DNA from 2 places in the Comamonas sp. MYb396 genome. Region 2 is predicted to be linked to the other one. Evidence: riboswitches for the same ligand, from Rfam matches in the RefSeq annotation. Region 2 holds a riboswitch; the other holds the start of a gene.
What was found. A riboswitch is a leader RNA that binds a small molecule or an ion and turns the genes downstream of it on or off. The one in region 2 is predicted to bind S-adenosylhomocysteine.
Positions count from the first base shown of each region.

Region 1: another riboswitch for S-adenosylhomocysteine. It lies ahead of ahcY (adenosylhomocysteinase); the one in region 2 lies ahead of metH (methionine synthase).

Region 1 is NZ_JBBGYU010000006.1:264,921-268,332, reverse strand. It holds gene WH265_RS15755 (TlyA family RNA methyltransferase) at 1-644, opposite strand, end outside; gene ahcY (adenosylhomocysteinase) at 779-2,209, opposite strand; S-adenosyl-L-homocysteine riboswitch at 2,283-2,381, opposite strand; gene WH265_RS15745 (response regulator) at 2,400-3,104, opposite strand; gene cobG (precorrin-3B synthase) at 3,217-3,412, shown strand, end outside.
Region 2 is NZ_JBBGYU010000010.1:110,767-114,178, reverse strand. It holds gene gltS (sodium/glutamate symporter) at 64-1,302, opposite strand; S-adenosyl-L-homocysteine riboswitch at 1,528-1,639, shown strand; gene metH (methionine synthase) at 1,675-3,412, shown strand, end outside.

The sequences.
Region 1 (3,412 bases), on a different contig from region 2:
GGAGCCGTGCCTTCTGCCTTGGCGCGCTGCTTGGCATTGCGCTCGGCCTTGAAGTCCTCGATCTCCTGCTCTTTGGCGTCCTGGCTGTCGTCGTATTCCTCATCGACCTGGCCGCCATTGCGCATCCAGGCATAAGGGGCCACCGGCTGGGTGTCGTTGTCCTCTTCTTCGAGCACGATCTCGGTCAAGGCCAGATCGCAGGCCGCCTGCAAGGACTCAGGCGTCAGCGCGCGGGCATTGAAGCCCTCGACACAGACCACGCGCGCATCGGCGCGCAGGCGCTCGTGCAGTTGCCCCGTGCCCACATCGACACCGATCACCTGCTGGGCGCCGGCCTGCAGCAGGCAGTCGGTAAAGCCCCCGGTGCTCTGGCCCACGTCCAGGCAGCGCAGGTCCCGGACCACCAGGCCCGTCGCGGCCAAGGCGCCTTCGAGCTTCAAGCCGCCGCGCGAGATGTACTTGGCTTCCGAGTCATCGAGCAGCTCCACATCGGCGCCTGCTGGAATCTCGTCCCCGTTCTTGGCCACCTTGATCCAGGGGGCCAGCGAGGTGGTGCGCCATTGCACACCCGCAGCAATCAGGCGCTGCGCCTGCGAGCGGGTCGACGCCAGGCCCGTTTCCACCAAAAACACATCTGCGCGCATGCGCGTTCCTTCAATCAAAACGACCGGCTGGCCCGCCCAAGCGGAGCAGCCCGTCTTCACAACAAATGCCCAACAGGGCTGCAGCGCCTGGCGGCACACAAGGGTGTCACCAGGCGCTGGGATTACCGCTCCATTTAATAACGGTAGGTTTCAGGCTTGTACGGGCCTTCCTTCTTCACGCCGATGTAGTCCGCTTGCGCCTGGGTCAGCTCGGTCAGCTGGGCGCCCACCTTCTTCAGGTGTAGGCGTGCAACCTTCTCGTCCAGCACCTTGGGCAGCACATAGACCTTGCCCACTTCGTAGGCGTCGGGGCGGGTGAACAGCTCGATCTGCGCCAGCGTCTGGTTGGCAAAAGAGTTGGACATCACAAAGCTGGGGTGGCCGGTGGCGCAACCCAGGTTCACCAGTCGGCCCTTGGCCAGCAGGATGATCTTCTTCCCATCGGGGAAGGTGATGTGGTCGACCTGCGGCTTGATCTCCTCCCACTCGTACTTCTCGATCGATGCGACATCGATTTCGTTGTCGAAGTGACCGATGTTGCAGACGATGGCCTCGTCCTTCATCGCGACCATGTGCTCGTGGCGGATGATGTCCTTGTTGCCGGTGGTGGTCACGAAGATGTCGCACTTGTCAGCGGCGTACTCCATGGTCACAACCTTGTAGCCTTCCATCGCCGCTTGCAGGGCGTTGATCGGGTCGATTTCGGTCACCCAGACTTGCGCGCGCAGCGCAGTCAGCGCCTGGGCGCAGCCCTTGCCCACGTCACCGTAGCCAGCCACCACAGCCACCTTGCCGGCGATCATCACATCGGTGGCGCGCTTGATGCCGTCCACCAGCGATTCGCGGCAGCCGTAGAGGTTGTCGAACTTGGACTTGGTCACCGAGTCGTTGACGTTGATCGCGCGGAACAGCAGCGAGCCGTTGGCCGACATTTCGTTCAGGCGGTGCACGCCGGTGGTGGTCTCTTCGGTCACGCCCATGATCTGGGCCGACTTGCGGCTGTACCAGGTCGCGTCCACGGCCAGCTTGGCCTTGATCGCGGCAAACACGATCTTCTCTTCTTCGCTGCCGGGGTTGGCCAGCACGGAGATGTCCTTTTCGGCCTTCTTGCCCAGGTGCATCAGCATGGTGGCATCGCCGCCGTCGTCCAGGATCATGTTCGGGCCTTCGCCTTCGGTGCCCTTGGCGCCGAATTCAAAGATCGCGTGGGTGTAGTCCCAGTAGTCCTTGAGCGACTCGCCCTTGATCGCGTACACGGGCACGCCGGTCTCGGCGATGGCGGCAGCGGCGTGGTCCTGGGTCGAGAAGATGTTGCACGAGGCCCAGCGCACTTGGGCGCCCAGCGCCGTCAGCGTTTCGATCAGCACAGCGGTCTGGATGGTCATGTGCAGCGAGCCGGTGATGCGCGCGCCCTTCAGGGGCTGGGCAGCGGCGAACTCTTCACGCACGGCCATCAGGCCAGGCATTTCGGTTTCGGCGATCTTGATTTCCTTTCGGCCCCAAGCGGCCAGGGAAATATCGGTAATCGCGGAGTCAGCGGGATTGAAGCGAACAGCAGCGTTCATGGTTTTCTCCAAAAATTGAATGAAAAACCACGTTCCGCGGAAGAAGGGAAGGACCATCTCACCGCACAGAAAGCGTGGGTGAGCGTCGTTGCGAGATGAAATCCGAGCCTCACGCCCCAGGGTGGTCTGGCGCCTGGCCAGACTGGGAAACGTTGCAACGCTCCTCGGATGGAGTGCGATTATAAGGGCATCAGCCCTGTAACCCCACCAGGCGGTAGCCCACTTGCAGCTCGGTAAGCAGATGGCGGGGCTGGGCCGGCTCGGCCTCGATCTTCTGGCGCAGGTTGGCCATGTGCACGCGCAGGTAGTGCGGCCGGTCCAGGTATTCCGGCCCCCAGACCTGCAGCAACAGCTGGCGATGCGTCAGCACCCGGCCCTGGCCGGCGATCAGCGCTGCCAGCAGCCGGAACTCGATCGGCGTCAGGTGCACGGCAGCGCCCGCCTGGCGCACCTCGTGCGTGGCCAGGTCCACCTCCACATCGCCAAAGTGCACCGTGCTGCCGGGCTGCTCGCCGCCACTGCGCTGGCTGCGGCGCAGCATCACGCGCAGGCGCGCCAGCAGCTCGGGCACGCCAAAGGGTTTGCTCAGGTAGTCGTCCGCGCCCGCATCGAGCGCCGCCACTTTCTCGTCCTCCTGGTCGCGGGCCGAGAGCACCAGCACCGGCAGGCCGCTCCAGCCGCGCAGCTCGGTGATCAGCGTCTTGCCATCGGCATCGGGCAGGCCCAGGTCCAGCACCAGCGCATCGGGCTGGCGGCTGGCCGCCTCGATCAGGCCACGCCTTGCGCTGTCGGCCTCGAAGACCTGCCAGCCTTCGTCCTCCATGGCCAGACGCACAAAGCGGCGGATATGCGGATCATCGTCCACCAAGAGGATGCGGGGGGCAGCAAGCGTCATGCGCCCGATTGTGACAAAAAACCGGGGTGGTTTGCGCCTGCTGCCCGGCGGCAAGCGGGCACTTCGCTACACTTCAGCACCCCGGCATTGCGACTGCGCTGCCGCCTGCTCCATGTTTGCCACCCCACCCTCTCCCCTTCCACAGACCCAAGGCTGGTGCCCTGGCGCCTGGCAGCCCATGGCTTCTGGCGATGGGCTGGTGGTGCGGGTGCGCCCACCGCTGGGCAGGTTGTCGGCCGCGCAGGCGCTGCGCTTGGCCGAGCTGGCCAGCGAGCATGGCGCCGGCCTGCTGGAGCTCACCAGCCGCG
Region 2 (3,412 bases):
GTCTGAAAAAGCAACGGGGCGCCGTGTTACCACTGGCGCCCCGTTGCTGTTAATGGCTGTGCTTTAGCGCAGCCAGGCAATCATCAGCTGCAGCACAAAGGCATTGATGATGTCGATAAAGAACGCACCCACCAACGGCACGATCAAGAAGGCCTTGTGCGAGGGCCCGTACTGGCTGGTGATGGCCTGCATGTTGGCCACAGCCGTGGGCGTGGCGCCCATGCCAAAGCCGCAGTGGCCGGCGGCCAGCACGGCGGCATCGTAGTTGCGGCCCATGGTGCGGAAGGTGATGAAAACGGCAAACAGCGCCAGCGCCACGGTCTGCACGGCCAGGATGAGCATCAGCGGCCCGGCCAGATCGGCCAGCTCCCAGAGCTTGAGTGACAGCAGCGCAATGGCCAGGTAGATCGACAGGCCGGCGTTGCCAAACACGTCGATGGCGCGGTCAAACACCTTGAAGCCAAAGCCGTAGTCCAGCACATTGCGGATCACCACGCCGCCGCCCAGCGCCCAGACAAAGGTGGGCAGCTGCAGCATCGTGCCCTGGGTGGCGCTGGTCATGAACTCGGCAAAGGCCAGGCAGCCGGCAAACAGCGCCAGGGTCTCGATGGCCGCCTCGGCAGTGATCAGGCGCGGGGCGGTATTGGGCGTCTCGAAATTGGCGACCTGGCTGCTGTCGTTGCTTTCGGTGTGGTCGCTTACTTCTTTTTCGATCATTGTGCGTGGCTGGGCCAGCTGATGGCGGGTAATGAGGCGCTTGGCCAGGGGGCCGCCCAGCAGGCCGCCGATGACCAGGCCAAAGGTGGCGCAGGCAATGCCCAGCGCGGTGGCGCCGCTCAGGCCGTATTGGTTCTCCAGCACCGAGCCCCAGGCGCCAGCGGTACCGTGGCCGCCCAGCAAGGTGATCGAGCCCGCGACCAGGCCAATGAGCGGATCCAGCCCCAGCAGGGTGGCCAGGCCCACGCCGACACCGTTTTGCACAAAGATAAAGGCGACGATGACGCCCAGAAACACCACCAGGCCCATGCCGCCTTCACGCAGCTTGGCAAAGTTGGCGCTCAGCCCGATCGACGAGAAGAACACCAGCATGAAGCTGGTCTGCATCGCGGTGGCAAAGGCCAGGGTCAGGCCGGTGGCCTGGTGCAGTGCAAAGATAAGGGCAGCCACCACCAGGCCGCCGGAGACGGGCTCGGGGATATTGAAGTCGCGCAGAAAGCGGATATGCCGCGTCAGCCACTTGCCCAGCAAGAGCACGAGGACGGCAAAGATCAGGGTGTAGTAAGCACTGAAACTCAGATGCAAGGGAATTCTCCTCAAAGAGCAGGCCTGGACCTGTTTGAAAACAGAAAGCCGGTGTTGACTATGGGTTGGTGTTTTTTGCCGGCAAAGCGCTGCAATATGGGTGAATGCCGAAGCATCGTCTGATTGAATAGGGCTATAACCAACAACGGTGAGTGGTGTTTTCGGCTATGAACAAGTCCCCCTGCCTGTGCTCCAGCGGCCGGCCTGGCTTAAAATGCAGGGCCTTGTCCCAAGGAGCGCTGCAGCAGGCCGGTGGTACCCCATCGCAGGCCTGTCAGGCTTGGGGCAGGTCGACGGGCATGCACGGCATGGCCCGCATCAACGGCGCTCACCTGTTCTGTCTCTGTTTTCTGGTTTTCACAGGTGAGCCCCATGTCCGCGTCTGCTGCCCCCGTTTCCGTTCCTCCCATGCGCCTGTCGGGCCTGGAGCCCGTGTTTGTTGGCGAGGACAGCCTGTTTGTCAACGTGGGCGAACGCACCAACGTGACGGGCTCCAAGGCCTTTGCGCGCCTGATCCTGAACGAGCAGTACGAAGAGGCGCTGGCCGTTGCGCGCCAGCAGGTGGAAAACGGCGCCCAGGTGATCGATGTCAACATGGACGAGGCCATGCTCGACAGCAAGGCCGCGATGGTGCGTTTTCTGAACCTGATCGCCTCCGAGCCCGATATCGCCCGCGTGCCCATCATGGTCGACAGCTCCAAATGGGAGGTGATCGAGGCGGGCCTGCGCTGCATCCAGGGCAAGGGCATCGTCAACTCCATCTCGATGAAGGAGGGCGTGGACGAATTCAAGAAACACGCGCGCCTGGTCAAGCGCTATGGCGCCGCTGCCGTGGTCATGGCCTTTGACGAAAAAGGCCAGGCCGATACCTACGAGCGCAAGATCGAGATCTGCGAGCGCGCCTACCGCATCCTGGTCGACGAGGTCGGTTTTCCGCCCGAGGACATCATCTTCGACCCCAACATCTTTGCCGTGGCCACCGGCATCGAAGAGCACAACAACTACGGCGTGGACTTCATCGAGGCCACGCGCTGGATCAAGCAGAACCTGCCCGGCGCCAAGGTGAGCGGCGGCGTGTCCAACGTGTCGTTCTCGTTCCGCGGCAACGACCCGGTGCGCGAAGCGATCCACACCGTGTTCCTGTACCACGCGATCCAGGCGGGCATGGACATGGGCATCGTCAACGCCGGCATGGTCGGCGTCTATGACGACCTGGAGCCGGTGCTGCGCGAGCGCGTCGAAGACGTGGTGCTCAACCGCCGCCCCGACGCCGGCGAGCGCCTGGTCGAAGTGGCCGACAGCGCCAAGAGCGGTGCCAAGGACGACAGCAAGAAGCTCGAATGGCGCGGCACGCCCGACAGCCCCAAGACGGTGAACGAGCGCCTGTCGCATGCGCTGGTGCATGGCATCACCGACTTCATCACCGAAGACACCGAAGAGGCCTACCAGGCCATCGTGGTGCAAGGCGGCGGGCGCCCGCTGCATGTGATCGAAGGCCCGCTGATGGACGGCATGAACATCGTCGGCGACCTGTTTGGCGCCGGCAAGATGTTCCTGCCCCAGGTGGTCAAGTCGGCCCGCGTGATGAAGCAGGCCGTGGCCCATCTGGTGCCCTATATCGAAGAGGAAAAGCGCCAGCAGGAAGCGGCGGGCATGGATGTCTCGAGCAAGGGCAAGATCGTCATCGCCACCGTCAAGGGCGATGTGCATGACATCGGCAAGAACATCGTCACCGTGGTGCTGCAGTGCAATAACTTCGAGGTCATCAACATGGGCGTGATGGTGCCCTGCCACGAGATCCTGGCCCGGGCCAAGGCCGAGGGCGCGGACATCATTGGCCTGTCGGGCCTGATCACACCCAGCCTCGAAGAGATGCAGTATGTGGCCGGCGAGATGCACAAGGACGACTATTTCCGCGTCAAGAAGATCCCGCTGCTGATTGGCGGCGCCACCTGCTCGCGCGTGCACACGGCCGTGAAGATCGCTCCCAAGTACGAAGGCCCCGTGCTTTACGTGCCCGATGCCTCGCGCAGCGTGAGCGTGGCCCAGAGCCTGCTGGGCGAGAACAAGGACCGCTACCTGCAGGAGGTGGAGGCCGACTACGACAAGG